DNA from 3 places in the Cryobacterium soli genome. Region 1 is predicted to be linked to each of the others. Evidence: predicted binding sites of a transcription regulator. Region 1 holds the regulator's gene; each other region holds the start of a gene.

Region 1 (10,053 bases):
ACCGTCTGGCCGGCCGATGCGCCGGTGTTGAAGATCAAGCGGTACTCCCCCGCGCAGTGTTCGTCGGCCACCCGGCCGGCCACGGCGACCAGTTCGGCCAGGAGGGCGGGGTCGCCGGCCGCGAGTTCGCCGACGTTCTGGTATTGCTGGGTCTTGGTGGTCACGACCACGTGGACGGGCGCCTGCGGGGCGATGTCGTTGAACGCGATGATGTGGTCGGTTTCCGCGACGATGGTCGCCGGAATCTCGCGCGCGGCAATGCGGCTGAAGATGGAGGGTTCTGCACCGGAGGAGGCCATACGTCTATCTTAAGCGGAACTACCAGCGACCGAGGGTTGCGTTCAGGATGGCGACGGCGGCGGGGCCCGCCGTCGACGTGCGCAGCACGGTGTCGCCCAGGCGCACCCGGCTGGCGCCGGCCGCCTCGAGGACGTCCAGTTCCGATGCGGCGATCCCGCCCTCCGGGCCCACGACGAGAACGATGTCACGATCGTCGGTCGGTGGCGCGATCGCGGTCAGCCGGGTGTCCGCGGTGGGTTCGAGCAGCAGCATCCGGCTGGTGGCGGCGAGCTGTGCAAGTTGCTTGGTGCTGACCAGCGCCGCCACCTCTGGCAGCCAGGGCCGGATTGACTGCTTGCTGGCCTCGCGCACGATGGCGGCCCAACGGGCCTGCCCCTTCGCCACCTTGACGCCTTCCCACCGCACCACCGACCGTGAGGCCGCCCACGGGATGACCCCGTCGATGCCGAGTTCGGTGGCCGCCTGCACCGCGAGTTCATCGCGGTCGCCCTTGGCCAGCGCCTGCACGAGCAGGATGCGCGGAGTCGCCGGCGGGCTGTGCCGCACGGAGTCGACGCGGAGCACAAGCTCGGTCGGAGCCGCCGTGATCACGGTGACCCCCAGCATCAGCCCGGCGCCGTCGCCCACCAGCAGGGTCTCGCCCGGGCGCACCCGGCTGACCGTGACGGCGTGCTTGGCCTCGGCGCCGGTGAGGCTCACCGTGGCCCCCACCTGCATGGCGGACGGGGCCTGGCCGAGAGTCTCCGAGAGGAAGAAATGCGCCATCGCTAGCGGGCGTCCCTAACCGAGGAACCGGTCGCGGAGCTTCGCGAACAGGCCCTGCTGGAAGTGGCTGAGGGCCGGTGCCGCGACCTTGTGGCGGGCGGCGAAGGCCTCGATGAGTTCGCGTTCCTTGTGGTCGAGCTTGGTCGGGGTGAGCACCTGCACGCCGACGCGGAGATCGCCACGGCCGTTGCCGCGCAGCCGCGTGATCCCGCGGTCCTTGACCGTGAGGATCTCGCCGGCCTGCACGCCCGGGCGGAGCTCCACCTCGATGTCGCCGTCGAGGGCCTTGACCGTGGCCGTGGCGCCGAGGATGGCGTCGGTCATGGGCACCTCGAGGGTGCACAGCAGGTCGTCGCCGTCACGGCTGAAGACGTCGTGGTGCCGCACCTTCATCTCGAGGTAGAGATCGCCGTTGGGGCCTCCGGCCGGTCCGGCCTCGCCGCTGCCGGGCATCTGCAGGCGCAGGCCCGTGTCGACGCCGGCGGGGATGTCGACCGGAACCGTGCGGCGCGCGCGCACGCGGCCCTGGCCCTGGCAGGTGACGCAGGGCGTGGCGATGATGGTGCCGTAGCCGCGGCAGGAGCCACAGGGGCTGGAGGTCATGACGTTGCCGAGCAGGGACCGCACGGCACGCTGGATGCTTCCGGTGCCGTGACAGATGTCGCAGGTCACCGGGGAGGTGCCGGGCTGGCAGCAGCTGCCGTTGCAGGTGGCGCAGACGATCGCGGTGTCCACCTCGATGTCGCGGTGGGTGCCGAAGATCACCTCGTCGAGGTCGAGCTCCACGCGGATGAGGGCGTCCTGCCCGCGTTCGCGGCGCGACCGCGGGCCGCGGCTGCCGCCGCCTCCCCCGCCGAAGAAGGTCTCGAAGATGTCGCCGAAGTTGCCGGCGTCGAAGCCGCCGCCCTGGCCGGAGTTGCCCGAGCCGCCGCGGTCGTAGTTCTGGCGCTGCTTGGGGTCGGAGAGCACGTCGTAGGCGTGGGTGATGGTCTTGAACCGCTCGGATGCCTCAGCGCCCGGGTTCACATCGGGGTGCAACTGGCGGGCGAGGCGCCGGTAGGCCTTCTTGATCTCGTCGGTGGTGGCATCGCGCGCGACGCCGAGTGCTTCGTAATGGTCAGCCAAAGCTGGCTCTCCTCGGGTTCTGGGGTGAAAAGTGTCGGTGGGAAGGTGTGGGGGCGGCTAGTTCTCGCCGAGCAGGCGCGAGAGGTACCGGGCGACGGCGCGCACGGCCGCCATGTTGTTGGAGTAGTCCATGCGGGTCGGGCCGAGCACGCCCAGCCGGGCCGCATCGCCGTGGGAGGTATAGCCGCTCGTGAGCACGGAGGTCTCCCCCAGGCCGAACGGCGCGTTCTCACGGCCGATGCTCACCGAGACGCCGTGCTGGTCGGTGGCCATCTCGCCGAACAGGCGCAACAGCACCACCTGCTCCTCGATGGCCTCGAGCACAGGGTAGATACTGCCGCTGAAGTCGTCCTCGGTGCGCACCAGGTTCGCGGCGCCGGCCATGACCAGGCGGTCCTGACGGTTGGCGCCCACCTGGTCCCGCAGAGTGCCGGTGATGAGGTCGATCAGGTCCTGCAGTTCGGGCGGGCCCAGCCCGGTCGGCCCGGTCAGCGCGGCGGCCGCCTCGCTCATGCTCAGACCGCCGACCACGGCGTTGAGCCGGGTGCGGAGTTCGGCCAGGGCGACCTCGTCCACGGCGCGGGTCAACTCCACCACGCGCTGTTCGACGCGTCCGGAGTCCGTGATCAGGACGGACAGCACCCGGGTGTCGCTGAGCGGCACCAGTTCGATGTGCCGCACGCTAGCGCGCGACAACGACGGGTACTGCACGAGGGCCACCTGATGGGTCAGCTGCGAGAGCAACCTGACGCTCCGCGCCAGCACCTCGTCCAGATCGGCGGACTGGCCGAGGAAGACCTCGATGGCCTGCCGCTGGGCGCCGGTCAGGGGGCGCAGGTCGGCCAAGTGGTCGACGAAGAGGCGATAGCCCTTGTCGGTGGGAATGCGCCCCGACGACGTGTGGGGCGCGATGATGAGCTCTTCCTCCTCGAGCAGGGCCATGTCGTTGCGGATGGTCGCTGCCGAGACTCCGAAGGCATGCCTGTCGACGATCGACTTGGACCCCACCGGTTCGCGCGAGGCCACGTAGTCCTGCACGATGACGCGGAGCACTTCGAGACTACGATCCGACACCATTCCGATCGCCTCCCTCACGCCCGGTCCTGCCACCAACTGGCTGGCACTCTCATTGTTTGACTGCTAATCATATCGCGAGCGGGCTGGATACCCATTGCTCCCCGACGATTTTGCGCAGTAGCGTGGGCACAAGCACACCCACGCACCGCTCACCGAAGGACACCGCCATGAGCTATCCCACCGGTCAGGGACCATCGAACGGGCCGTCATCAGGGCCTCCGCTCTCCCAGGAGCAGGACAGGCAGTGGGCGTCACTGGCTCACCTGGGCGGCATCCTCTCGTTCCCGCCCTCCCTGATCATCTGGCTGGTCTTCAAGGACCGGGGCCCGTTCACCAACGAACAAGGCAAGGAAGCGCTGAATTTCCAGATCACCCTGCTGATCGGCTATGTGGCCCTCAACGTTCTGTCCACGATTCTCAGTCTGATCACATTCGGCCTGCTGTCCGGGCTCTTCTCGCTCGGCTGGGTGCTGTGGCTGGTCGGATCGATCTTCTCCGTGCTCGGCTATCTGAGCGCTCGCGACGGCCGGCCGTACCGCTACCCCTTCTCTATCCGTCTGATCAGCTAGTTTGCAGACTCCGGGTTGGGGCGAGCGGCGCTATTCTGGTAACAGCGGCGCCGGACGCCGCCCCGCACCGCCGGGAGTCACGAAGGAGATCCCATGTCAGAGGCAACGCCTCCCCCCGCAGCCCCGTACCAGGCACAGAGTCAGCTGAGCCCGGCCGACGAGAAGCTCTGGGCGACCCTGATCCACATCGGCGGGATCCTCTTCAGCTTCCTGCCTGCCCTCATCGGCTACATCGTGCTCAAGGACCGCGGCCCGTTCATCCGGGCGCACACGGCAACCGCTCTGAACTTCCAGATCACCCTGGCCATCGCCGGGTTCGTCGGAGGCATCCTCACCGTCATCGGCATCGGCTTCCTGATCCTGGCCGCGGTGTGGATCCTCAACATCGTCTTCAGCATCATGGCCGCCATCGCCGCCAACAAGGGCGAGTGGTACACCTACCCGCTCACCATCAAGTTCCTCAGCTAGCCCGTTTCCCCCTCGCGAGCTGCGAGGTGAGCACCGAGAACTCGCGCGTTCTAGGGCTTAACTCACGGTTCGCGGGTGGGAGCGGAGGTTAGTCGGTGAGGAGGCGGCGCACCACGGCGTCGGCCAGGAGCCGCCCGCGCAGGGTCAGCTTGATGGTGCCGCCGATCGCCGCCCTCGCGTCGATGAGTTCGTCGGCAATCAGGCCGGCCACCTCGCGGCGCCCCGCCGTCGTCAACGTCGCCACGGGGATGCCCTCGCGGATGCGGGTGAGCAATAGCACCCGCTCCAGCTCGCGCGTGTCGTCGTCGAGAGTCTCGCGTCCGGCCGCCGGGGAATGCCCGGCGAGGATCCGGTCCGCATACGCCGCCGGGTGCTTGACGTTCCACCAGCGCACCCCGCCGATGTGGCTGTGCGCCCCTGGGCCCACACCCCACCAGTCGGCGCTCCTCCAGTAGGAGAGGTTGTGCCGGGAGCGATGCTCCGTGCCCCTGGACCAGTTGCTGACCTCGTACCAGCCGTAGCCGGCCTCGGCCAGGAGCCGGTCGGCCAGCTCGTAGAAGTCGGCCTGCAGGTCCTCGTCGGGCTGCACGAGCTCGCCGCGGCGGATCTGCCTGGCCAGCTTGGTGCCGTCTTCGACGATGAGCGAGTAGGCGCTGATGTGGTCGGGGTTCTGAGCGATAGCGTGGTCGAGGCTGGCCCGCCAGTTCTCGATGGTCTCCCCCGGGGTGCCGTAGATCAGGTCGAGGCTCACGTCCAGGCCTGCGTCCCTGGCCCACTGCACGACGAGCGGAACCCGCTCGGGGTCGTGCGTGCGCTCGAGGGTGGCGAGCACGCTCGGCACGGCCGACTGCATGCCGAAGGACACCCGGGTGAACCCGGCGGCCTTGAGCTGGAGGAGGTAAGCGGCGTCGACCGAGTCCGGGTTCGCCTCGGTGGTCACCTCGGCACCCGGCACAATGCCAAAGGTGTCCCGCACGGCGTGCAGCATCCGCACCAGGTGGTCGGCGGGCAGCAGCGTGGGCGTGCCGCCACCGAAGAAGACCGTCGCTGCGGGCCGGCTCTCCACGCCCGACGCGGCCAGGATGCGCGCGGCGGACTCGACCTCCGACACGGCCTGGCTGGCGTAGTCGCTCTGCTTCACCCCGCGCAGCTCGGTGGCGGTGTAGGTGTTGAAGTCGCAATAGCCGCAGCGCACCTTGCAGAACGGCACGTGCAGGTAGACCCCGAAGTCGCGTTCGTCCGCGCCGACTCCGGCCGAGGCCGGCAGCAGCCCGTCGAGGGGGGCGGGGTCACCGACCGGATGCGGTCCAGCCATCCGGTCAGGCCATCCCGACGGGATGCAGGGCGCGCAGGTACCGGCGCGTGTAGCGTTCCTGCTGGAAGCGCAGGACCGGCCAGGCCAGACGGTAGTACCAGGTGCTCGGCCGGGAGAACGAGCGGATCGTCAGCCAGACGGAGTCGTCCGGACGGCGGTCCACGATGAACGCTTCCTCGCCGTTCTGCGGGTGACCGCGCATGGTTCCGTAGGCGAAGCCGATCTTGTCGGCCTCATCGATGACGTAGACCACGCGGACCGGTGCGGCGACCGTGAAGGGGCCGTTCGGGATCTTGAGCACGCCGGTCATGCCGTTGCTGATGAAGGGGGTGCCGTCCTCGGCGAAGGTGGCCTCGTTCACCGGGTGCTCCTGGTTGGGCGCCGGGGTGCCGTCGTCGGTGAAGACGATGCCGGTGTACTGCACGCCGGTTCCGGCGTCGAGGTCGGTGACCTCGATGCCGCTGCCACGCTGGATGCCCCAGGTCATCAGCGACGTCGTCGCCGCCCGGAAACGTTCCTCGCCGCTGCCCAGGCGCACGGTGCGCTCGAGCGGCCGGTGCCCCTTCGGCGGGTAGCGCATGAGGTCGGACGCGAGGGTGCCGCCGATGGCGGCGTACGTCACGGCGGCGTCGGTGAAGGTCGAGCGGCGCATGACGGTTACTTCTTTTCCTTCTTGGGCGGTTCGTCGCCGGAGAGCGCGGCGATGAACGCCTCCTGCGGCACCTCGACCCGGCCGACCATCTTCATGCGCTTCTTGCCTTCCTTCTGCTTTTCGAGCAGCTTGCGCTTGCGGGAGATGTCACCGCCGTAGCACTTGGCCAGAACGTCCTTGCGGATGGCGCTGATGGATTCACGGGCGATGATGCGGGCGCCGATGGCGGCCTGGATGGGCACGTCGAACTGCTGGCGCGGAATGAGCTTGCGGAGGCGCCCCGTCATGAGGACACCGTAGTCGTAGGCCTTGTCGCGGTGCACGATGGCGCTGAAGGCGTCGACCTGTTCGCCCTGCAACAGGATGTCGACCTTGACCAGGTCGGCCTCCTGCGAGCCGATGGGCTCGTAGTCCAGCGAGGCGTAGCCGGCGGTCTTGCTCTTGAGCTGGTCGAAGAAGTCGAACACGATCTCGCCCAGCGGCATCGTGTAGCGGATCTCGACCCTGTCCTCACCGAGGTACTCCATGCCGAGCAGGGTGCCGCGGCGGCCCTGGCAGAGTTCCATGATCACGCCGACGTAGTCCTTGGGCGCGAGGATCGCGGCCTTGACGATGGGCTCCTCGACGACGGCGATCTTGCCGTTCGGGAACTCGCTCGGGTTCGTGACCGTGACGGTCTTCTTGTCGTCGGTGGTGACCTCGTAGATCACGCTGGGCGCGGTGGTGATCAGGTCGAGGTTGAACTCCCGGTCGATGCGCTCGGTGATGATCTCGAGGTGCAGCAGGCCCAGGAAGCCGCAGCGGAAGCCGAAGCCCAGCGCGACGGAGGTTTCCGGTTCGTAGACCAGCGACGCATCCGAGAGCTTGAGCTTGTCGAGCGCTTCGCGCAGCGCCGGGTAGTCGCTGCCGTCGATCGGGTAGAGGCCGGAGAACACCATGGGCTTGGGCTCGGTGTAGCCCGGCAGCGCCTCGGTGGCGGGCTTGGCCGCAGTGGTGACGGTGTCGCCGACCTTGGACTGGCGCACGTCCTTCACACCGGTGATCAGGTAACCCACCTCACCGACGCCCAGGCCCTTGCTGGGCGTGGGTTCGGGGCTGGTGACGCCGATCTCGAGGATGTCGTGGGTGGCTCTGGTCGACATCATCTGGATCTTCTCGCGCGGGCTGAGGTGCCCGTCGATCATGCGCACATAGGTGACGACGCCGCGGTAGCTGTCGTAGACGGAGTCGAAGATCATCGCGCGGGCCGGGGCGTTCGCGTCGCCGACCGGAGCCGGGATCAGACTGGTGGCCCGGTCGAGCAGCTCGGACACGCCCACGCCGGTCTTGCCGGAGACCCGCAGCACGTCGTCGGGGCTGCCGCCGATGAGGCTCGCGAGTTCCTTGGCGTACTTGTCGGGGTCGGCGGCCGGCAGGTCGATCTTGTTGAGCACCGGGATGATGGTGAGGTCGTTCTCGAGAGCCAGGTACAGGTTCGCCAGCGTCTGGGCTTCGATGCCCTGTGCGGCGTCGACGAGCAGGATGGCGCCTTCGCAAGCGGCCAGGCTGCGGGAGACCTCGTAGGTGAAGTCGACGTGGCCCGGAGTGTCGATCATATTCAGCGCGTAGGTCTGGCCGTCCATCTCCCACGGCATGCGCACGGCCTGGCTCTTGATGGTGATGCCGCGTTCGCGCTCGATGTCCATGCGGTCCAGGTACTGGGCACGCATGGAGCGGTCGTCGACGACGCCGGTGATCTGCAGCATCCGGTCGGCCAGCGTGGACTTGCCGTGGTCGATGTGCGCGATGATGCAGAAGTTACGGATGAACGCGGGGGCGGTTGCGGCCGGTTCCAGCGCCTTGATTGCTCTCGGTGACATGATGGCCCAATTCTCCCATGCCTCGCAGCATCGGGGTGACCTGCCTCGGCCCGGCTCGCTCATCCATTCGACGGATGCAGGCTGCGCACGGCCTGATTATGCTGGCATCACCATGTCCAGCCTCACCGTCGCCGCCACCCCGACCCCGAGGGATCCCACCCCGCCCACCAGCATCGGCGACGGCCTGCCACACTCCGCACTGACCCCGGTGTTCTCGGGGCTGCGCATCGGTCTGCACGTGCTGATCGTTGCCCTGACCGGGCTGGTGATCGTGCTCACTCTGTGGGACGCGGCCCCGGATGCGGCGCTCATCGTGGCACTGGCGCTGGTGTTCCTCACCAGCTACGCCGCCGGCGGCCGCCTGGCCCGCACGCGGCCGCGCTGCTGGGTCGTGCCGGTCTGGATGGCGTTGCTGCTCGTGGAGTGGCTCGCGCTGACGCTGTTGACCGAGGACGCCGCGTTCATCGTCTTCCCCCTGTTCTTCCTCCAGCTGCACGTGCTGCCCCTCCGGGCGGGCATTCCGCTGGTGCTGCTGAGTGTGTTCCTCACGATCTGGTCGATGAGCCTGCATGTGGGCCTGAGCCTGGGCGCGACCCTGGGGCCGCTCGTGGCCGCCGGTGTGGCCGTCGCGGTGGGGCTCGGCTACCGGGCGCTGCTGCGGGAGGCCGGCGAACGGCAGAGCCTCATCGACGACCTGCTGGCCACCCGGGCCGAGCTCGCCGCCACCGCCAGGGATGCCGGCACCCTCGCCGAGCGGCAGCGGCTGGCCCGCGAGATCCACGACACCGTCGCGCAGGGGCTCTCGAGCATCCAGTTGCTGTTGCACGCGGCCGAGCGCACCGTCACCGACCCGGCCGCCCTCGACCACCTACGGCTGGCCAGGGACACGGCGGCGGCGAATCTGCAGGAGACCCGTCGGTTCATCCGCGAACTCACCCCGCCGGCCTTGGATACCCAGACCCTGCCCGGCGCCCTGGCCAGGCTCGCGGCCTCGATGGAGCGCCCGACGCCCACCGATGGGCGGGCCACCCGGGTGAGCCTGCACGTCACCGGGGACGCCGTGGCCCTGCCCATGTCGTTGGAAACCACCCTGTTGCGCATCGCTCAGGGGTCGCTGGCCAACGTCGCCCAGCACGCCGACGCCCATCGCGCCGAGATCACGCTGAGCTACATGACCGACGAGGTGACCCTGGACATCGTCGACGACGGCCGGGGGTTCACGCTCACCGATGCGGCCGCCCAGAGCCCGGACTCGTTCGGGCTGGTCGCGATCAGGCAACGGGTGGAGCAACTCGGCGGCAGCTTCGTGCTCGAGTCTGCGCCGGGTCAGGGCACGGCCGTTGCGGTCACCTTCCCGACCGGGCAGGTGGCGGCATGATCCGGGTGCTGCTCGCCGATGACCACCCCGTGGTACGGGCGGGCCTGCGGGCCCTGCTCGGCGCGGAGCCCGACCTGGTCGTGGAGCTCGAGGCCGGCACGGCCGAGGAGGCGGTGACGCTGGCGGCGTCCGGACAGGTCGATGTCGTGCTCATGGACCTGCAATTCGGCGGGGCGCTGCCCGGTGCCACCATGCAGGGGGCCGAAGCCACCCGCCGGGTGCGCGCGGTTCCCGGCGCCCCTCACGTGCTGATCCTGACGAATTACGACACGGATGCCGACATCCTCGGCGCCATCGAGGCCGGCGCCAGCGGCTACCTGCTCAAGGACGCCCCGCCGGCCGAGCTCATCACGGCCGTTCGCGCGGCCGCGGCCGGCCAGAGCGCCCTCGCGCCGGCCATCGTGACCCGCCTGGCCGACCGCTCCCGGGTTCCGGAGAGCCGGCTCTCCCCGCGTGAGGTCGAGGTGCTCGGGCTCGTCGCCGCCGGACGCTCCAACCGGCAGATCGGGCAGGACCTGTTCCTCAGCGAGGCGACCGTGAAGTCC
Region 2 (10,053 bases), 1.2 Mb from region 1:
GCCCACTCGATAAGGTCAGCCCGCACACAGCCTCCGCGTCAGCGCCCACGAGCATCTCGGCCGGCGATGAGGCGCATTTGCTGCGGGCCATCGCCGTGGCCGCACTGGCTCGAGCCAATGGCAACCACCCGTTCGGTGCCATCCTGGTGGCCGCCGACGGCACCATCATCGAGAGTCAGAACACCGTGGTGACCGGCAACGATCCCACCGGGCACGCCGAGACGAACCTCGTGCGCCTCGCCAGCGCCCAGCTCGACAAGACCGCGCTGCGCGCGAGCACCCTGTACACGAGCACCGAGCCCTGTGCGATGTGCTCCGGCGCCATCTACTGGGCCGGGATCGGGCGGGTCGCCTACGCGCTGCCGGAGCAGGACCTCGGCGCCATGGTGCCCGCCCAGGACGGCGAGCCCACGTTGGACCTGCCTTGCCGCGAAGTCTTCGCCCGCGGCGGCGGCACCGTGATCGTGGCCGGCCCGGCCCTGGTCGCGGAGGCGAGAGAGGTGCACCGCGGATTCTGGGACGCCCGCTAGTTCCGCTAGCCCAGGCCCGGAGCGTTCGGAGCCGGGCCAGGAGCGATCGGCGCGGGATCTCGGCGGAGCCACCGGCCCGGTGGCTCGGGCAGCCGGCCGGTGAGCACGTGCGCCACCACTACCGCCACGATGACCAACGGCATCACGGCGTAGGCGTCACTGGTGAGCAGCACGGTGGCCAGAAGCACGCTCGTGAGCGGCAACCGCAGCATCGACACACACATGGCGCCGATGCCCACCCCCACCGCCGGAACCAGGGCCATGCCCGGCAGGTGTGAGGCCATGATGCCCAGGGCGGCGCCGATGAACATGGCGGGGAACACCGGCCCGCCCCGGAACGCGCTGAGGGACAGGCCATAGGCCAACGCCTTGCAGAGCGCCAGCAGGCCCAACGCGCCGATCGGCCAGGAGGCGCCGTCGCTGATGAGCGCGGGCAGCGTCGACTGGCCGGAGAAGAGCACCTGGCCGGTGTCTTCCCCGGTGACCAGCGCGAACCCGATCGCGAGTCCGGCGACGAGCAGGCCGAGGACCGGAGTGACGAGCAGCCGCTGGGCATGCACCGCTGGGCGCACCACGCGAGCGAGCGCCTTGATTCCCCAGGCCAGGAGCGGGCAGGCCACCCCCAGCACGAGCGCCCAGAGGAACATCCCCAGGGTGGGCGTGCTGAAGGCCGGCAGATCGGGGATGGCGAGGGAGAACGTGCCCAACCCGGTCCAGGAATCCAGCCCGACGAAGACCAGAGAGCCGATACCCGCGGCGAGCAGCCCGGGCAGCAGGCCCACCCCGAGCATGGCCCCGCCCAGACCGGATGCTTCCATCAGAAGGAAGGCGCCCAACAAGGGCGAACCGAGCAGGGTGCTCACCGCAGCGAAGCTGCCCGCCGACGCGATCACCGCCAGGGCGGTGGGTGGCGAGTCCTTCTTGATCAGGAGCACCGCCAGGGCGCCCAGCCCGCCACCGAGGGCGATCAGCGGCGCCTCCGGGCCCAGCACTGCGCCCAGGGCGAGCGTGGCCAGCGACGCCAGTATTACGCCGGGCAGCTCTGGCGGTCGAGGGAACCCGCCGGCCGCGAAGCCCTCCGACGGTGGATGCCCGCTGGTTCCCGGCAGGAACCGGATGCACATCGCCACCAGCAGGCCCGACAGGGCCAACAGCGGAAGCGGCCACCACACCGGTACACCGCCGAACCCCAGAGCGGCCGGCAGCTCGGTGAACAGGTAGCCCTGCAGCCAGGAGACCAGGGCGAGGAACCCGTAGGACACCACCGAGACGGGCACGCCGATGAGCCCGGCCAGGAACAGCACCCGCAGGTAGCCGCGCGAGCGGATGACCGCCAGCGGGTCGACGGTTTGGGCAGGGTTGGCCGGGTGGCCATCGGAATCGGGGGCGGGGCTCGCCGGTGGCTCGGGGTGCGCGGGCATGTCGCGGTCCTCCTCGGCCGGTCTCCTCCGCCGATCTGGCACTCTGGCTGGACCGATCCGGGCCGGTTGGTCCCGGGTTGAGCCGGCATCGCTGACCACGCTGGCCCGGTGTTCGCGCGGGCGCAAGCCCCACGCCGGCGCCGCGGGTGCCCGCGGAACTGGGGGCTGGTCGCTCGTTCACAGCGTTCACTAAGCTGACCGCCATGTATGCGCTGTTCTCGATTGTGATTCTGGTGCTCGTCGTTGCTGCCCTCGTGGACATCATCACGCGACAGGACGGCCAGGTGAAGCATCTGCCCAAGGTGGTCTGGGTTCTCCTGGTGATCTTCCTCCCGATGATCGGCAGCCTGCTCTGGTTTGTGATCGGACACGACTACGACACCCCGGTGGTGCGTCCGCAGTTGGGTGCGCCCCGGCGTCGCGCGGGTTCCGCCTCGAGCGCGGAGGCGACCCCCACGGCCCAGGCGGAACGGCGGATCAGCAGCACCGAGGAACAACTCGCTTCGCTGGACCGCGAGATCGCGTTCCACGCAGAGCAGGCGCGCATCCGCCGCATCGAAGCCGAACTGGCCGAACGCCGTCGGCTGGCCGAAGGACCCTGACGACGATCGACGTGCGGGGGCCGCGGTGACGGGCTAGGCTCGTGTTTGTGGTTATAGACAACAAAATGCCCCCGGCCGTGGTCCGCTCCGAGTACGACAAGATGATCGCGGGGGAGTGGTACCGCTACCGGTCCGGGCCCGAACTTGCCGAGTTGACGACCAGCACGCAGCGCACCTGCCGGCAGATCACTGCCCTCTACGACGACGACCAGGCCGCGGCGCACGCCTTGTTCGTGGGGATGCTGGCCAGTGTCGGCGAGGGCGCCGACTTCAGGCCTCCGCTCTACCTCGACTACGGCTCCCGGCTGCGGGTGGGCGCCAACACGTTCATCAACGCTGACTTCCTGGCACTCGGCGGCGGCGAGATCACCATCGGCGCCAACGTGCTGGTGGGCCCCAGTGCCCGCTTCTACACGCCCAGCCATGCCGTCGACGTCGTCGAGCGCCGGGCCGGATATGAGCGGGTTTCCCCGATCGTGATCGAAGATGACGTGTGGCTCGGCGGTAATGTCGTGGTCTGCCCGGGCGTCACCATCGGGGCCGGGAGCATCATCGGTGCGGGCTCCGTGGTCACGCGGGACGTTCCGCCAGGAGTCATCGCCGTGGGCAACCCGGCGCGGGTCGTGCGGGCTATCGGCCCTGACGACCGGGTCGGGCTGGACGCGGCCTGATTCGTCGGCTCAGAGCAGGCCGAGGATCTCCCGGCGTTTGGCGTCATACTCGGCCTCGGTGACGAGCCCCTGGGCACGCAGCTGATCGAGCTGCGCCAGCCGGGCCGCGGGGTCCGTCGGGTTGCCGGAGCTTGCCGGGCGTCGCCGCGCAAGATACACGACCGTGAGCACCACGGCCAGCGCGATCAGGAGCATCGCGGCGAGGACGCCCGCGATGATGAGAAAGTGCCAGCCGGTCAGATTGCTGATCATATGAATCCCCCTGTGCCGGCGCGTTCGGCCGGACGCCGAGAGTCTATCCAGGCGGCGAGCGAGCGTACGCTGGAAGGATGACAACAACATCCCAGCACGCGCTCCCCTCCGGGTTCGGAGCGCGCACCACCGCCACCGAGGTGCTCGCCGGCATCGACGTGAACGGCCGCACGGCCATCGTCACCGGCGGCTACTCCGGCTTGGGCATCGAGACCGTTGCGGCGCTCGCCGCCGCGGGCGCTCGGGTCCTGGTGCCGGCCCGCCGGCCCGAGGTTGCCCGCGCCGCGCTCGACGCCCGCGGGTTGTCCGATGTTGAGGTTGAGACTCTCGACCTCGCCGACCTTGGCAGCGTACGCGCCTTCGCGGACCGCTTCCTGGCGTCCGGGCGCAGCCTCGACATCCTGATCAACAACGCCGCCATCATGGCCTCCCCTGAAGCCCGCGTCGGCGACGGCTGGGAGTCCCAGTTCGCCACCAACCACCTGGGCCACTATGTGCTCACCAACCTGCTCTGGCCCGCTCTGGCAGCCGGCGGGGGAGCCCGCGTCGTGGCCCTGTCGTCGACAGGGCACAAGCTCAGCGGCATCCGTTTCGACGACCCGCAGTTCGAGACGGGCTACGACAAGTGGCTGGCGTACGGTCAGGCCAAGACCGCCGACAGCCTGTTCGCGGTGCAGCTGGACGCCCTCGGCGCTGAGCAGGGCGTGCGCGCGTTCGCCGTGCACCCGGGTGGCATCATGACCGAACTGCAGCGACACCTGCCGCGCGAGGAGATGATCGCTTCCGGGTGGATGACCGAGGACGGCACCGTGAACTCCGTGTTCAAGACGCCGGAGCAGGGCGCCGCGACGGCGACCTGGGCGGCGACCTCCCCGATGCTCGACGGCCGGGGCGGCGTCTACTGCGAAGACTGCGACATCGCCGAGCCCACAGTGCCGGGCAGCGACACCGCGCGCATCCGGGGTGTGGACGCGCACGCGATCGACCCCACGGATGCCGCACGCCTCTGGGCGCTCTCGGCCGAGCTCACCGGCGTCAACGCGTTCGCCTAACCTGCCTCCGCCCATCTCCGCGGGCCGAGCAGTGGGCCCGGGCGGGCGGCGGGTTAGGCGGGGAGGGCGCTGAGGTAGTCGTCGACGTCGACCGGCTGGCGCACGGCGGGCTTGGTGGTCTCGGGGATCCCGCCCACGTAGAGCCAGCCGAGTAGCTCCTCGCCAGCGGCGAGACCGTGCACCTGGCGCACCGGTTCGGCGCGAGTGTGCCCGCCGGTGCGCCACATCACGCCCCAGCCCGCGTCCTCGAGCAGCAGGCCGAGGAAGTGGGCCACGCCGGCGGCGGCCGCGTCCTGCTCCCAGGCCGGGACCTTGTGGCTCGGCCCTCGGCTGGCCACCAGGGCCAGCAGCAACGAGGCGCGCAGGGGCTTGCCGGCCAGTTTGACGGCGGCCGGCCCCTCGAGGCCCGCGGCCGTCACGAACGCGTCGCCGAGGGCGGCCCGGGCATCGCCGCGCAGCTCGATGATCCGCCACGGTCGCAGCGCGCCATGGTCGGAGGCGCGCGCGGCCGCCTGGATCAGGGGGACCAGCTCGTCGCGGCCGGGCGCATCCGTGGTGACCACGGAATACGACCGGCGCGACGCGATCGCGTCAAGAACCGCCGACAAAACCGTTACTCGACGGGAGTGAAGTTGAGCGAGATCGAGTTCATGCAGTACCGGTCGCCGGTAGGCGTGCCGAAACCGTCGTCGAACACGTGACCAAGGTGCGAACCACAGGCTGCGCAACGCACCTCGGTGCGAACCACGCCCAGCGAGCGGTCTTCGATGAGCTCGACGGCCTCGGGGCGCACCGACTCATAGAAGCTCGGCCAGCCGCAACCGGAATCGAACTTGGTGCCGCTCTTGAACAGCTCGGCGTTGCAGGCGCCGCAGGTGTAGACGCCTGACCGTCCCTCGTCGAGGAGTTCGCCGGTCCAGGCACGCTCGGTCGCAGCGCCGCGCAACACGGCGTACTGCTCGGGGGAAAGCTCGGCCTTCCATTCGGCGTCAGACTTGGTGACCTCGTAGTCCATGGTGCGTCCCTTCAATACTTCTGTGCGGCATTACTCGTGCGGGTGGCTCAGCGGGCGGATTGCTGCCTCCAGCCTAAACTCGGCCGGGGCCCCGGGCATTCCCGTGGCCAGGGGATTCCCAGCCGCACGGCCTGCCCGCCCGTGGCGGGCGGTGACGATCAGGACAGGCCGCGCCGGTCAGCGAAAACCCAGTCCCCGCCAAATAGGATGACGCGTATGGCGACCAGCGAGCACGGCGAGAGCGATCGGGGCGCCGACGGCGTCACGGCGCTCGGCCCCCGCGACACCGCGGTGCTCGCTTTCGAACGGCGCTGGTGGTCCCACCCCGGCGCCAAGGAACAGGCGATCCGGGCCGAGTTCGGCCTCTCGGCTGCCCGCTACTATCAAGTGTTGGGTGCCCTGCTTGACTCCCCGCTTGCCCTCGCTCACGATCCCATGCTGGTCAAACGCCTGCAGCGGATGCGTGACGCGCGGTCCCAGGCCCGGTCGCGCCGGGCCATCCGCCCCATCGAGTAGGACACTCCTACCGCGTGTTCAGCCAAACGAGGATCGAACCAGACTCACGATGCCCACTTCGTACCCGAAAGACCGCTTCGACGACCTTCCGCACAAGCTCGACCGCGTGGGGGCGCACCGAGCCCCCGGTCGGAAGGGCCGCCGGTGGGTGGCCTTCTGGTGGGCGCTGGCGGCGACGGCCCTGCTCATCGGCGTGGGGGCGATCGGACTGACTGTGCTCAACAACCGGCTTAATTTCACGATCCCCGGCATCACCGCCGAGACCGGTACGGAGACGGCGACCGAGGCACCCGCCGCCGAGGTCGTGCCCACGGCCGAGCCCACCACCGACCCCAGTGCGAGTGTCACAGTGCTCAACGGCACCGCCACCAGCGGTGTCGCCCGCTCGGTGGGCGAACTGCTGACGGGCAGCGGCTGGAGCGTCGGCACCATGAGCGACGCGGACACCGAAGACGTCGCCACGACGACCGTGTACTACGCGGATCCCGCCCTGGAGGGCGCTGCGCGCGGGGTTGCGGCGCTGCTGCCCAATTCGACAATCCTGCTCTCCAGCGACTTCGCGGGCTCGGATGCCACGCTGACCGTTGTGGTCGGAGCCGACTACGCGATGCCGGCCGGTTGACCGCCGGATTCCTACCGGCCTGAGGGCCGCCAGTCAACCCCCTGTCGATCCCCGCTTTCGTTACTACTATCTGCAGTGGTCGCTCATTTTATGCGAGTTGCGTTCTCAACCTGAGAGCGCTCTTTCGCGGACGGTGGACGCAGCTACTGCGCCAGGCCCGGTAACACCAGCGGGTGAAAGCCGAAAGATAACACTGCACTAGGGGAGTTTCACATGGCGAACGGAACCGTCAAATGGTTCAACGCTGAAAAGGGTTTCGGCTTCATCACGGTCGATGGAGGTGGGCAGGACGTCTTCGTCCACTATTCCGCTATTGACATGCACGGATACAAGGTTCTCGAAGAAGGCCAGCACGTCGTCTTTGAACTCGGTACCGGAGCCAAAGGTCCGCAGGCAGAGTCGGTTCGTCCGGCGTAGCCCACGCGTAGAACAGCCGGTCCCAACGGGCCGGCAGCACACAACTGAACAGGCACCGACGATGTATCGGTTCCCGTGACGGTCAGCACGCCACCCATCTTGTCCCGCTCGGCAGACATACCTCGCGGAGCTAAGGTGTGTGGCGTGACTGCGTTACGGATGACCACGCCCGCTCGAGGCCCCCGCTTCCGCCGCGCCGGCATCCGCGCCTGGGCCGCCATCGTGCTGATCGGCGCCGTGGGTGCCCTGACGGGCTGTGTCACCGGGCCGCCCACCGCCCCGAGTCCCTCTGCGGAGACGCCCGCCGTGGCCCCGTTGCGCGGCACCCCGATCGACCCGGCGGAAGCGGAGCATCCGTCTCTGGCCGTGAAGATCGACAACCTCGCCGCCGCCCGGCCGCAGATCGGCCTCGAGCGGGCTGATCTGGTCTTCGAGGAGCTGGTCGAGGGCGGGCTCACCCGGTATGCCGCCCTGTGGCACTCCGATGTGCCCGACGACGTGGGACCGGTGCGCTCGATCCGGCCCATGGACCCGGACCTGCTGAGCCCGTTCGGCGGAATCGTGGCCTACTCCGGCGGGCAGCCGCAGTTCGTCGAGGCCATGCAGAACACCCCGGTGCTCAACGTGATCTTCGACCGGGATGACAGCGGAGCATTCCGGCGCGTGGACGACCGGGAATCGCCGCATGACGTCGTGCTCAGCGCGGCCGATCTCGTCGACCGGCATCCAGACCTCGCCGCGCCCGAACGGCAGTTCGACTACGCCGACAGCGCGGCCGCCGCCGGGGCGGCCACGGCAGGCGAAGCCGCCGGCACCATCGTCACCCGGTTCTCCGATTCCAGCGAGCGCTCCTGGACCTGGGACCCCGCCGGCGCCGCGTACCTGCGCAGTCAGGACGGCGCGCCCGATTTGGACGCCGACGACACCCGGCTGTCCGCCACCAACGTGGTGGTGCTCAGCGTCAGCGTCGACCGCAGCACCGACGTGCCCCGTACCCTCCTGGAGGGCACGGGCCAGGCCTGGGTGTCGGCCAACGGGTCGACCCTGCCCGCAACCTGGACCAAGGAGGCTCCGGCGGCCCCGATCCGGTTGACGGATGCCGACGGCGCGGCCATCGACCTCGCACCGGGCAATACCTGGATCGAACTGGTGCCCACCGACGGTGGCGGTGCCGTCGAGATCCAGCCGTAACCCGGTCCTGCAGGGGCATCGTGCAGCCGACGTTCACTTGCACTCTCGACCCCAGAGTGCCAGAATCGGTTTAGCACTCTGTGGTTTGGAGTGCTAACCCATCATCGTTTTGGTAACGTCCGGGAGGGACGAGAAACACATATGGCAAAGATCATTGCTTTCAATGAAGAGGCCCGTCGCGGCCTGGAGCGCGGCCTGAACATCCTCGCTGACACGGTCAAGGTGACCCTCGGCCCGCGCGGACGCAACGTCGTGCTGGAGAAGAAGTGGGGCGCCCCCACGATCACCAACGACGGCGTGTCCATCGCCAAGGAGATCGAACTCGACGACCCGTACGAGAAGATCGGTGCCGAGCTCGTCAAGGAGGTCGCCAAGAAGACTGACGACGTCGCCGGCGACGGTACCACCACCGCCACCGTCCTCGCTCAGGCGCTGGTCCGCGAAGGCCTGCGCAACGTCGCAGCCGGCGCCGACCCGATCAGCCTCAAGCGCGGCATCGAGAAGGCCACCGCTGCGGTCATCGCAGAGCTCATCTCCAGCGCCAAGGAGATCGAGACCAAGGAAGAGATCGCGGCCACGGCCTCCATCTCCGCCGGCGACGCCGAGATCGGCGCGATCATCGCCGAAGCCATCGACAAGGTCGGCAAGGAAGGCGTTGTCACCGTCGAGGAGTCGAACACCTTCGGCACCGAGCTCGAGCTCACCGAGGGCATGCGCTTCGACAAGGGCTTCCTGTCGGCGTACTTCGTCACCGACCCCGACCGTCAGGAAGCGGTCTTCGAAGACCCCTACATCCTGATCGTCAACTCCAAGGTCTCCAACATCAAGGACCTGCTGCCGATCGTCGACAAGGTCATCCAGAGCGGCAAGCAGCTGCTCATCATCGCCGAGGACGTCGACGGCGAGGCCCTGGCCACGCTCGTTGTGAACAAGATCCGCGGCATCTTCAAGTCCGTTGCCGTCAAGGCTCCGGGCTTCGGCGACCGTCGTAAGGCGCAGCTGCAGGACATCGCCATCCTCACCGGTGGCCAGGTCATCTCCGAGGAGGTCGGCCTCAAGCTCGAGAACGTCACCCTCGACCTGCTCGGTAACGCCCGCAAGGTCGTCATCACCAAGGACGAGACCACCATCGTCGAGGGTGCCGGCGACGCCGACGCCATCGCCGGTCGCGTTCAGCAGATCCGCAACGAGATCGAGAACACGGACTCCGACTACGACCGTGAGAAGCTCCAGGAGCGTCTCGCCAAGCTCGCCGGTGGCGTTGCCGTCATCAAGGCCGGCGCCGCGACGGAGGTTGAGCTCAAGGAGCGCAAGCACCGCATCGAAGACGCCGTCCGTAACGCGAAGGCAGCCGTCGAAGAGGGCATCGTCGCCGGTGGTGGCGTGGCCCTCATCCAGGCCGGCAAGACCGCGTTCGAGAGCAAGGCCATCCTTGACCTCGTCGGCGACGAGGCAACGGGCGCGAACATCGTGCGCGTCGCCATCGACGCTCCGCTCAAGCAGATCGCACTCAACGCCGGCATGGAGCCGGGCGTTGTCGCCGACAAGGTGCGCAACCTTCCCGTCGGGTTCGGCCTCAACGCCGCAACCGGCGAGTACGTCGACATGATCGCTGCCGGCATCAATGACCCGGTGAAGGTCACCCGCTCCGCGCTGCTGAACGCATCGTCGATCGCCGGACTGTTCCTCACCACCGAGGCCGTCGTCGCCGACAAGCCCGAGAAGAACCCGGCCCCGGCCGGCGACCCCTCGGGTGGCATGGAC
Region 3 (10,053 bases), 1.3 Mb from region 1:
GCGCCGCGCCACCGCCGAGGACGTCGACAAGATCATGGCCTTGGAGACCTCGATCTTCGAGAACGACGCCTGGTCCACCGAGATGATGGCCCGCGACGTGGCCGACCCCGGCTGCTACTACCTGGTGGCGTTCCCGCCCGACGCGCCAGACCACATCGTCGCCTACGCCGGCCTGCAGGCCGCCCAGCGGTCGCCCGAGAGCGATATCCAGACCATCGCCGTGGCCGAGGAGGCCCGCGGCCGGGGCCTCGGCCGGGTGCTCATGCTCAGCCTGATCACCGAGGCCCGCAAGCGTGGCGCCCGCGAGACCTTCCTCGAGGTGCGCGCCGACAACCCCGGCGCCCAGCACCTCTACCGCTCGCTCGGCTTCGAGGACCTCGGCGTGCGCCGGGGTTACTACCAACCAGACAACGTGGATGCGATCGTCATGCGCCTGCCCATTCCTCCCGCCGAAATGCAGTTCACCGTGGATGCCGCCGCCGCCGACTCGGCTCTCGCCGCCGATTCAGCCGCCGAACCTGTCGCCGCCACAGCTGCCCCCGCCGAACCCGCACCCGCATCCGACCCCCGGCACCGCCCATTCAACCGCACCGACCCGCTCGTGCTCGGCATCGAGACTTCCTGCGACGAGACCGGCATCGGCATCGTGCGCGGCACCACCCTGCTCTCCAACACCATCGCCTCCTCCATGGACGAACACGCCCGCTACGGCGGCGTCGTGCCCGAGGTCGCCGCCCGCGCCCACCTCGAGGAGATGGTGCCCGCCATCCGCGCCGCGCTCGCCGAGGCCGAGATCCAGCTCGACGAGATCGACGCCATCGCCGTCACCAGCGGCCCCGGCCTCGCCGGCGCGCTCATGGTGGGTGTGGGCGCCGCCAAGTCGCTGGCGCTGGCGCTGGACGTGCCCATCTACGCCGTCAACCACCTCGTCGGCCACGTCGGCGCCGACCTGCTCCGCGGTGAGGGTGTCGCGACGGATGCGCCGCTCGAATACCCCACCATCGCCCTGCTGGTCTCCGGCGGCCACACCTCGCTGCTGCTCGTGCGCGACCTTGTCTCCGATGTGGAACTGCTCGGCGAAACCATCGACGACGCCGCCGGCGAGGCCTTCGACAAGGTGGCCAGGGTGCTCGGCCTGCCCTACCCCGGTGGCCCGCAGATCGACCGGGTCGCCGCGACCGGCGACCCCACCGCCATCCGTTTTCCGCGCGGCCTCAGCCACCAGAAGGACATGGCCCAGCACCGCTACGACTTCTCGTTCTCCGGCCTGAAGACCTCGGTGGCCCGCTGGGTGGAGCAGAAGCAGGACGCCGGAGAGCCGGTGCCGATCGACGACGTCGCGGCGAGCTTCCGCGAAGCCGTCGTCGACGTGCTGCTCACCAAGGCCGTCGCGGCGTGCACCGACCTCGGGGTGCCTAGGCTCCTACTCGGCGGCGGCGTGATCGCCAACGCCAGGCTGCGCCAGGTGGCGCAGGAACGCGCGGATGCGGCGGGCATCGCCCTGCGCATCCCGCCGCTGTCGCTGTGCACCGACAACGGCGCCATGATCGCGGCCCTCGGCGCCCAGCTCATCATGGCCGGGCACGCTCCCTCCACCCTCGACTTCGGTGCGGACTCGACCCTTCCGGTGCCCGTCATCCAGGCCTGAAACCGCAGTTCATCCAGCGTTTCAGCGGTGGACGCGGTACTCTGGCCGTGGGGGTTCACCGCAAAGCAAGCACGTTGACACCCCCATGGCGTGGGTGCCACTATGGCACCGCCGCACCCAGCGCCGTCTGCCTGCCTACGCTGCACCCATGTGAAGGAGCCCTCACAATGACCGATCCGAACCAGACTCCCGCATCCAACGAGCCCACCCCGCCGCCCGCGTACACCCCGCCGGCCCCGCCCGCCTACGGCTCCGCGCCCGCTGCCCCCGCCTACGGCTCGGGGCCCGCAGCTCAGGCCTACTCGCCGCAGGGCTACGGCCAGCCGAACGCCGCAGACAAGTGGAACGTTCTCGCGATCATTTCGCTGGTCAGCGCCTTCTTCGTCTCGCTCGCCGCGGTGATCTGCGGGCACATCGCCCTCAGCCAGATCAAGAAGACCGGCGAGAAGGGCCGCGGCCTCGCGATCGCCGGCCTGGTCCTCGGCTACGTAGGCCTGATCGGCTTCATCATCTTCGTCGTCGTCGTGATCGTCGTCACGGTCGCGGGCATCAACAACGGCTCGTACAGCACCTACTAGCCCCGGCTGCACCGGCTCGGCACACTGGCCGGGTCGGTCGACCACCGGCGTCGGCGCGGGCCACGAATGCCGGTCTCGGCTCCGCAGGCAGCTCCGGCAGCACAGGAAAGGAACCAGTCATGACTGATCCGAACACTCCGCACCCCGAGGTTCCCCAGGTACCCGACGTTCCGCAGGTGCCCGACGTGCCCCAGGTCCCGGATTTCCCCCAGGACACCGCCGCGGGGAACCCGTCGGCCTCCGAGCCGTCCGCCGCGGGCACACCCGCCGGCCCGCCGCCCGAGCAGGGACCGCCCGCCCCGCCGCCCTACGGCGCCCCGCAGCCCGGCTACGGACCGCCGCCGCCCGGATACGGCCCGCCCACACCGGGTGCCCCGGCCACCGGCTACGGCCCGCCGCCCTCGTACACGCCCACGAAGCAGCCGATCCTGAGCATCCTGTCGATGGTGGCCGGCGTGATCGGCATCCTCGGCTCTCCCGTCGCCTTCTTCCCGATCTTCGGCGGCATCCTGGCGCTCATCCTGCCGGCTGCCGGCGTGGTGCTCGGCTTCATCGCCCGCAACCGGGAACCCAGCGGCAGGGGCTTCTGGCTCACCGGCATCATCACCGGGTTCGTGGGCGTCGCCCTGGCGCTATTGAGTATTCTGCTGTGGGCACTGATCTTCGCGAGCATGCCCAACAACTACTACTACTGATACCGGATCACCCCCGCGGCCGGTAGCCGCATCGGCTCACCCACGTCGGCCGACTTGAGAAACGAGTCCCACCCATGGCGCAGTCCGGGCAGCCCGACACTCGGGCAGAGTCGCAGGAGACGGCCGGAGCGCAGACCCCCCTCGGGCAGGGCTCCGCCGGCCAGGCCCAAACGCGCGCTGAAGCGCGGGCCAGGCAAGCCGCGCAGGCAGAGGCCGCCACCGACCCGGCCACAGCCCCGCCCGGCCTCACCCGGCCCCCTGTCGCAGGCGAGCTCGCCTACGAGTCCACCATCACCGCGCCCACCGAGTGGGTGCCCTACGTCTACACCACCGCCGAGATCCAGACCCATGCGGCCCGTCGCGGCCTGAGCGTAGCCGCCGTCATGTGCGGCTCGCTGAGCGTCCTGGCCGGCATCTTCGTGGTGTGGGCGGTGCCGCTTGCGGTCGCCGCGGTTGTGCTCGCGCTGGTGGCCCGGGTCGTCGAACGCCGCAGCGGCGGACTCTGGATCCTCGGCCTGGTCACCGGGCTCGCCGGCATCCTGCTCGGCGTGGTCTGGTTCGTCGTGATCACCCAGGTGCTGCCGCCGTACTACGGCTGAGCGATCGTGGGTCAGGCGCGTTCGACGAGCAACGCTACCTTGTGCCCGGCCGCGCGGGTCAGCACCAGGGTGCCCGACTCCGGACCCTTGAGCTTCAACCGCGTGCGCAGCGTGGCGGGGTCCACATCCACCCCGCGCTTCTTGATCTCCAGAGTGCCGATACGCCGTTCGGCCAGGGCGATCCGCAGCTTCTTCTCGTCGGCGGGCAGCACCTCGACCACCCGGAACGCGGTCGCGAACGGGGTCTCGGTGAGCGTGGCGCTGGTCAGGTACGCCAGCCCCTCGCTGAGCATGAGCGCATCCATCGACCGGGCCAGGTCGCCGATCAGCCGGGCACGGATGATGGCACCATCGGGTTCGTAGAGGTACTCGCCGAGCTCGCCGACAGGTACGTCCTCGCTGTCGTCGGGAGCGGTCAGCTCGGCCGCGCCGTCCTTGGTCAGCAGCAGCGCAGCACGGCGGATGCCCGGGCGGGCGAGCGGGCCGAACCACAGACCCATTTCCACCAGCTTGCCGTCCACCGACACCCACTGCGCCTCGGCGGTCTCCGGGATCTGGTCCCGGTCGTGGCCTGGGCCGAGTTTGACGCCCACGGGCATCCGTTCGGCCAGGGCGTACACGTCATCGAGGTGGGGAGAGTAGTCCTCAGAACGGGTGAGCCGACTGGTGTTGCCGTGCCCGGCGGTGCGGCGGGCCGGGTCGAACCAGAGCGCGTCGTACTCGGACGGGTCGACGTCGGCGGCATCGGCGCAGAGCACAGAGGCCGTGGGGAACGGGGCGAGGTTGAAGCTGGCGACGGTAGCGGTGACCTCGTCGATATCGATGGCGGTCACGGTGAGCTCCATCGCGGCCATGGCCATGGCGTCGCCGCCGATGCCGCAGCCCACGTCGGCGACCCGGGCGAGTTTGGCTTCGACGAAACGGCCGGCGTGCAGGGCGGCGACCCGCAGGCGGGTGGCCTGCTCCAGGCCGGCCTCGGTGAACAGCATCCGGCTGGCGAAATCACCGAACTTAGCCGTAGCCTTGGCGCGCAACCGGGACTGGTACAGCACCGCGTTCACGAGGGCGGGGGAGTGCCCGGCCTTCCGCAGCGCGCTGACCGTGCGCACCACGTCGCCGCCGGCCTCGTAGGGCGGCAGGGAGTCCAGCAGGCGCAGGCCTTCGGGTGAGAGCAGCTCAACGAGCTCGGCGCGATCCATCCCGCAAACCTATCAACCGAAACCGGCGTGAGTCTCGAGCGCTCTGGCACTCACGTTGCGTGAGTGCCAGTTGCGCCCTAAACTCGACTTAGCACTCTCGCTGTGAGTCTGCTAACTACGTCTTAGCTAAGAAAGAGGTCAACCGTGTCGGTCTCCATCAAGCCGCTCGAAGATCGCATCGTCATCAAGCAGGTGGATGCAGAACAGACCACCGCTTCCGGACTTGTGATCCCGGACACCGCCAAAGAGAAGCCCCAGGAAGGCGAAGTTGTCGCCGTCGGCCCCGGCCGCATTGACGACAACGGCAACCGCATCCCGCTCGACGTCGCCGTCGGCGACAAGGTGATCTACTCCAAGTACGGTGGAACCGAAGTCAAGTTCGGTGGCGAGGACCTCCTCGTTCTGTCGGCCCGCGACGTTCTCGCGGTCGTCGTTCGCTAGTAACACCCCATATCGTTGAATCCCGGATGGCCTCGGCCATCCGGGATTTTTCGTGTCCGCGCTCGCGGAACGAGACCGCTCCCCAGACAGGATCACCGGCACATGACGCAGGGCCCCACACGACGTAAGCCTGCGGCGCGCAGTGCCGCCAGCACCGGCCTGATCTACGCGATCTGCTCCTACGGCATCTGGGGCTTCCTGCCGCTCTACTTTCTGCTCCTGGCGCCCACCGGCGCCTTCGAGATCGTGGCCTGGCGGGTTCTGTTCTCCCTGGTGTTCTGTGCCGTGCTGATTGTCGCGACTCGGGCCTGGCGCCCCTTCGTGGCGGCCCTGCGCACCCCGAGGGTGGTGTGGACGATGGGGCTGGCCGGCGTGCTGATCTTCATCAACTGGCAGACCTTCATCCTCGCCGCCCTGAGCGGGCACGTCGTCGAGACGGCGTTGGGGTACTTCATCAACCCGATCATCACGGTGCTGCTCGGGGTGCTCGTGCTGCATGAACGGTTACGCGCCGCCCAGTGGGCCGCCGTGGTGATCAGTTTCATCGCCGTGATTGTGCTCAGCGTCGGCTATGGCACCGTGCCGTGGATATCGCTGATCCTGGCGTTCTCCTTCGGCCTCTACGGGCTGATCAAGAAGCGGGTGGGCGGGCGTCTCGACGCCCTCACCGGCCTGACTCTGGAGACGATGTGGCTCGCGCCCATCGCGATCGTGCAACTCGTGGTGGTGTCGCTGCTCACCGGGCTGACCTTCGGCTCGGTCTCACCGCTGCACACCATCGCGCTGGTCGGATCCGGGGTGCTCACCGCGGTGCCGCTGCTGTTCTTTGCCGCCGCCTCCCGCCGCCTGCCGCTGTCCACTCTCGGCCTGGTGCAGTACGTTGCGCCGGTGCTGCAGCTGATCGTTGGCGTGGTGGTGCTGCAGGAGCCGATGCCGCCCGAACGCTGGCTCGGCTTCGGCCTGGTCTGGCTGGCGCTGATCGTGCTCACCGTCGACATGATCGTCGCCGGACGCTCGCAGCGCCGGTTGTTGACCGATCTCGTCTGACCCGGCCGGCCCACGGCCTCCGGAGCCCGGTCGCGTTACCGTTTCTTACGCCCGCGCCATGGCCCCTGTTCGGGGGGAAATCGTTAGCGCCCGCTGAACGACTGCTGAAGGCATCCTGATCAGAAGCCCGTTTCGTAACGATTTGGTCGCGTTACACGCCTGTAACACGACCGCCTTGTTTGATGTCGTTCCGATGAATACCTTTGCAACACGGCAACGATCGTTTGCCGTGCTCGACCTCTCGATTCCCCTTACCCTAGGAGCAACATGAGCGTATTCGCGAAGGCCTCGGCCTCCCGCTCGGCCCGCGCCGTAGTCACCGGCGTCGCCATCTTCGGCGTCAGCGCACTTCTGCTCACCGGATGCAGCACGGCGGAGAGCACGCCCGCAGCATCTGAAGAGCCCGCCGCGACCAGCAGCGATGTCAGCCCCGTTGAGGCCGGCGACCGCGATCTGGCCCTCAAGGTCGGAACGATCCTCCCGCAGAGTGGTGGACTCGCCTTCCTCGGCCCGCCCGAAGAGGCCGGCGTCAACCTGGCCATCGAAGAGGTCAACGCTGCCGGTCTCGGCATCGACATCGAAGCCATCCTCCGCGACTCCGGCGACACCACGACCGACACCGCCACGGTCTCCGTGACCGACCTGCTCTCGCAGAAGGTCTCCGCGATCATCGGTGCGGCATCCTCGGGTGTCTCCAAGACCGTGATCGACCAGATCACCGGTGCCGGCGTCGTGCAGTTCTCCCCGGCCAACACCTCGGCGGACTTCACGAAGTACGAGGACAACGGCCTCTTCTGGCGCACGGCCCCGTCCGACATCCTGCAGGGTGAAGTCCTCGGCAACCTGATCGCCGAAGACGGCAACAGCACCCTGGGCCTGATCGTGCTCAACGACTCCTACGGAACCGGCCTGGCCCAGTACACCACCGAGGCGTTCGAAGCGGCCGGCGGAGAGGTCGTCGCCAGCGCGAGCTTCAACGAAGGCGACGCGAACTTCTCGGCGCAGATCGCTGAGGTCACCGCGGCCAACCCCGACGCGATCGCTCTGATCACGTTCGACCAGGCCAAGGTCATCACCCCGGACCTGGTCGCCAGCGGCTTCCCCGGAGACAAGCTCTACTTCGTCGACGGCAACCTCGCCGACTACAGCAAGGACTTCGCTCCCGGGCTGATCGAGGGCTCCAAGGGCACGCTGCCCGGCCTCGACACCGCCACCCTGGGCGACTTCACCGACCGTCTGCTCGAGGTCGACCCGACCCTGACCGACTTCAGCTACGCAGCTGAGTCGTACGACGCCGTCATCCTGATCGCCCTGGCCGCTTACGCGGGCAACGACGTGTCGGGTGAGTCCATCGCCAAGTACCTGCAGCAGGTCTCGGGCGGTACCGGCGAGGGCACCAAGGTCACCGACTTCAAGTCGGGCGCCGAGGCGCTCGCCAAGGGTGACCAGATCGACTACGACGGCTACTCCGGCCCGATCACGTTCGACGAGAACGGCGACCCGACGGACGCGACCATCGGTATCTACCAGTTCGATGCAGAGAACAAGTACACCCGCATCAACTAGTCATCACCGCTGACCCGGTACACCCACAGCAGACGTACCGCACAGCACCAGAAGGGCCCCGGCTTCGGCCGGGGCCCTTCTGCGTGCCCGCATACCCGTGTCCGCCCTTCGTGTCCGCCGCCCTCGTGGTCACTGCACTCGCGTCCGCTGCATTCGTGCCTGCTGTGCCCTGTCCTTCGTGCCTGCTGTGCCCTGTCCTTCGTGCCCTGTTCGCCGTGCCCGTGCCCGCTGTGCCCTGCCAGTCGAACCCCGTGCCCGCTTGTTCCCGCCCGTGACCGTGCATCCGTCGCCGGGAGAAACTGCAGGAGTCACGCACTCGAGGCGCATCGAAGCCTCCGCGGGCGGGTCAGCGACGGCGCACAGGAGGCCGCTGGGAGGCCTGGGGCGAGCGATGCGCCCGGAAGGGCGCCCGGCGAGATCTGCGTCTCCAGAGGGCCGCAGCGGCCGCGCGGTTAAACACCGCGTGCCCCGGGCGGACCGGCTGCTCCGTGGGAACGGGCAGCACGTCCGCGCCGGGGCACGAAGGTGTTACGGGGTGATGCGGCCGGGACTAGTCGTCCTGGCCCAGGGTGCCGAGATAGAGGCCGATCACCTTGGGGTCATTCAGCAGTTCACGGCCGGTGCCGGTGTAGGCATCCCGACCCTGGTCGAGCACGTAGCCGCGGTCGCAGATCTGCAGGCAGCGGCGGGCGTTCTGCTCCACCATGATCGTGGTCACGCCGGCCTTGTTGATCTCCTTCACGCGCAGGAACGCCTCGTCCTGACGCACGGGGGAGAGCCCGGCGCTCGGCTCGTCGAGCAGCAGCACGTGCGGGCCCATCATGAGCGCCCGCGACATGGCCACCATCTGGCGTTCGCCGCCCGAGAGCGACCCGGCCCGCTGGCCGAGGCGCTTGCGCAGCTCCGGGAAGATCTCGGTGACGAACTCGAGCCGTTCGGCCAGGCCCTTGGGCTTCTGGTACATGCCCATCTCCAGGTTCTCCTGGATCGTGAGCGTGGGGAACACATTGTTCGTCTGCGGCACGAACCCGACGCCCTTGGAGACCAGCTTGTTGGCCTTGAGGTTGGTGATGTTGTCACCGCGAAGCCGGATCTCGCCCTCGCGCACCTTGACCAGGCCGAAGATCGACTTGAGCAGCGTGGACTTGCCGGCGCCGTTCGGGCCGATGATGCCGATCAGTTCGCCGTCATAGGCGGTCAGTGAGCACTCGTTGAGGATGTTGACCCCGGGCACATACCCGGCGGTCACGTTCTTGACCTCGACGACGGCAGAGCGCACCGGCGGCGGTGTCGCGTCGATCAGCGGGCTAGAGTTCGTCATCGAGCAGCTCCTTAATGGCTCCGACATGTTCCTTCTCGGCGTCAGGATCTTCGCCGAGGTCTTCATCGTGGTGCTGCCCCAGGTAGGCGTCGATGACGGCCTGGTTGCGCATGACCTCGTGCGGGTCGCCCTCTGCCACGACCTTGCCCTCGGCCATCACGATCACCCAGTCGGCGATGTGGCGCACCATGTGCATGTCGTGCTCGACGAACAGCACGCTCATGCCCTCCGCCTTCAGGTTGAGGATGTGGTCGAGCAGGGATTGGGTCAGCGCCGGGTTGACACCGGCCATGGGTTCGTCGAGCATCACCAGCGACGGGTCGCTCATGAGCGCCCGCGCCATCTCGAGGAGCTTGCGCTGCCCGCCGGAGAGGCTGGCGGCGTAGTCGTCCTTCTTGGCGTCGAGCTTGAACTTGGCGAGCAGGTCGAGGGCCTTGACCTTGTTGGCCGCCTCCTGCTGACGCCACAGGAACGGCAGGATGGCGCGGAACAGATTCTCGCCGATCTGAGCCTTGGCGCCGAGCAGCATGTTGTCCATCACGGTGAGCAGGCCCAGGGCCTTGGTGAGCTGGAAGGTGCGCACCTGGCCCATCCGCGCCACCTTGAACGCGGGGACCCCACCGATCGGGGTGCCCTCGAACGTCCACGAGCCGGTGTCGGGCTTGTCGAACCCGGTGAGCAGGTTGAACAGGGTGGTCTTGCCGGCGCCGTTGGGGCCGATCAGGGCGGTGATCGCCCCGCGCGGAATCTCCAGGTGCTCGACATCCACGGCCTTGAGGCCGCCGAAGGTGCGGCTGACGCCGTCGACCACGAGGATCGGGTCCTTCTTCTTGCACCCGGGAACGGCCTCGCCGATGTGCATGTCGACGGTCTTGACGGGCTTGGCGGTGGGAACGGTGTTATTTGACAAAAGCCAGCTCCTTCTTGTTTCCGAAGATGCCCTGCGGTCTGTAGATGAC

Evidence for each region. The regulator HrcA, encoded in region 1, represses chaperone genes, less so after heat shock. The targets are predictions, from matches to a motif close to TTNGCACTCGNNNNNNNCGAGTGCNAA.
Region 2: the regulator HrcA is predicted to act here: its motif matches at 8,360-8,386, upstream of groL (chaperonin GroEL).
Region 3: the regulator HrcA is predicted to act here: its motif matches at 4,763-4,789, upstream of groES (co-chaperone GroES).

What each region holds. Positions count from the first base shown of each region.
Region 1 covers NZ_CP030033.1:432,713-442,765, forward strand. The annotation lists gene DOE79_RS02050 (HIT domain-containing protein) at 1-299, opposite strand, end outside; gene DOE79_RS02055 (16S rRNA (uracil(1498)-N(3))-methyltransferase) at 319-1,065, opposite strand; gene dnaJ (molecular chaperone DnaJ) at 1,081-2,190, opposite strand; gene hrcA (heat-inducible transcriptional repressor HrcA) at 2,248-3,267, opposite strand; gene DOE79_RS02070 (DUF4870 domain-containing protein) at 3,435-3,836, shown strand; gene DOE79_RS02075 (DUF4870 domain-containing protein) at 3,930-4,304, shown strand; gene hemW (radical SAM family heme chaperone HemW) at 4,393-5,619, opposite strand; gene DOE79_RS02085 (DUF1990 domain-containing protein) at 5,624-6,271, opposite strand; gene lepA (translation elongation factor 4) at 6,277-8,130, opposite strand; gene DOE79_RS02095 (sensor histidine kinase) at 8,243-9,508, shown strand; gene DOE79_RS02100 (response regulator) at 9,505-10,053, shown strand, end outside.
Region 2 covers NZ_CP030033.1:3,613,573-3,623,625, forward strand. The annotation lists gene DOE79_RS16790 (nucleoside deaminase) at 1-530, shown strand, start outside; gene DOE79_RS16795 (chloride channel protein) at 536-1,951, opposite strand; gene DOE79_RS16800 (PLD nuclease N-terminal domain-containing protein) at 2,155-2,553, shown strand; gene DOE79_RS16805 (sugar O-acetyltransferase) at 2,619-3,224, shown strand; gene DOE79_RS16810 (SHOCT domain-containing protein) at 3,234-3,476, opposite strand; gene DOE79_RS16815 (SDR family NAD(P)-dependent oxidoreductase) at 3,554-4,528, shown strand; gene DOE79_RS16820 (nitroreductase family protein) at 4,582-5,136, opposite strand; gene msrB (peptide-methionine (R)-S-oxide reductase MsrB) at 5,142-5,543, opposite strand; gene DOE79_RS16830 (DUF3263 domain-containing protein) at 5,751-6,059, shown strand; gene DOE79_RS16835 (LytR C-terminal domain-containing protein) at 6,109-6,681, shown strand; gene DOE79_RS16840 (cold-shock protein) at 6,895-7,098, shown strand; gene DOE79_RS16845 (DUF3048 domain-containing protein) at 7,243-8,289, shown strand; gene groL (chaperonin GroEL) at 8,431-10,053, shown strand, end outside.
Region 3 covers NZ_CP030033.1:3,492,588-3,502,640, forward strand. The annotation lists gene tsaD (tRNA (adenosine(37)-N6)-threonylcarbamoyltransferase complex transferase subunit TsaD) at 1-1,648, shown strand, start outside; gene DOE79_RS16225 (DUF4190 domain-containing protein) at 1,816-2,226, shown strand; gene DOE79_RS16230 (DUF4190 domain-containing protein) at 2,346-2,921, shown strand; gene DOE79_RS16235 (hypothetical protein) at 2,996-3,520, shown strand; gene DOE79_RS16240 (class I SAM-dependent methyltransferase) at 3,532-4,719, opposite strand; gene groES (co-chaperone GroES) at 4,864-5,160, shown strand; gene rarD (EamA family transporter RarD) at 5,263-6,207, shown strand; gene DOE79_RS16255 (ABC transporter substrate-binding protein) at 6,475-7,773, shown strand; gene DOE79_RS16260 (ABC transporter ATP-binding protein) at 8,324-9,094, opposite strand; gene DOE79_RS16265 (ABC transporter ATP-binding protein) at 9,081-9,956, opposite strand; gene DOE79_RS16270 (branched-chain amino acid ABC transporter permease) at 9,994-10,053, opposite strand, start outside.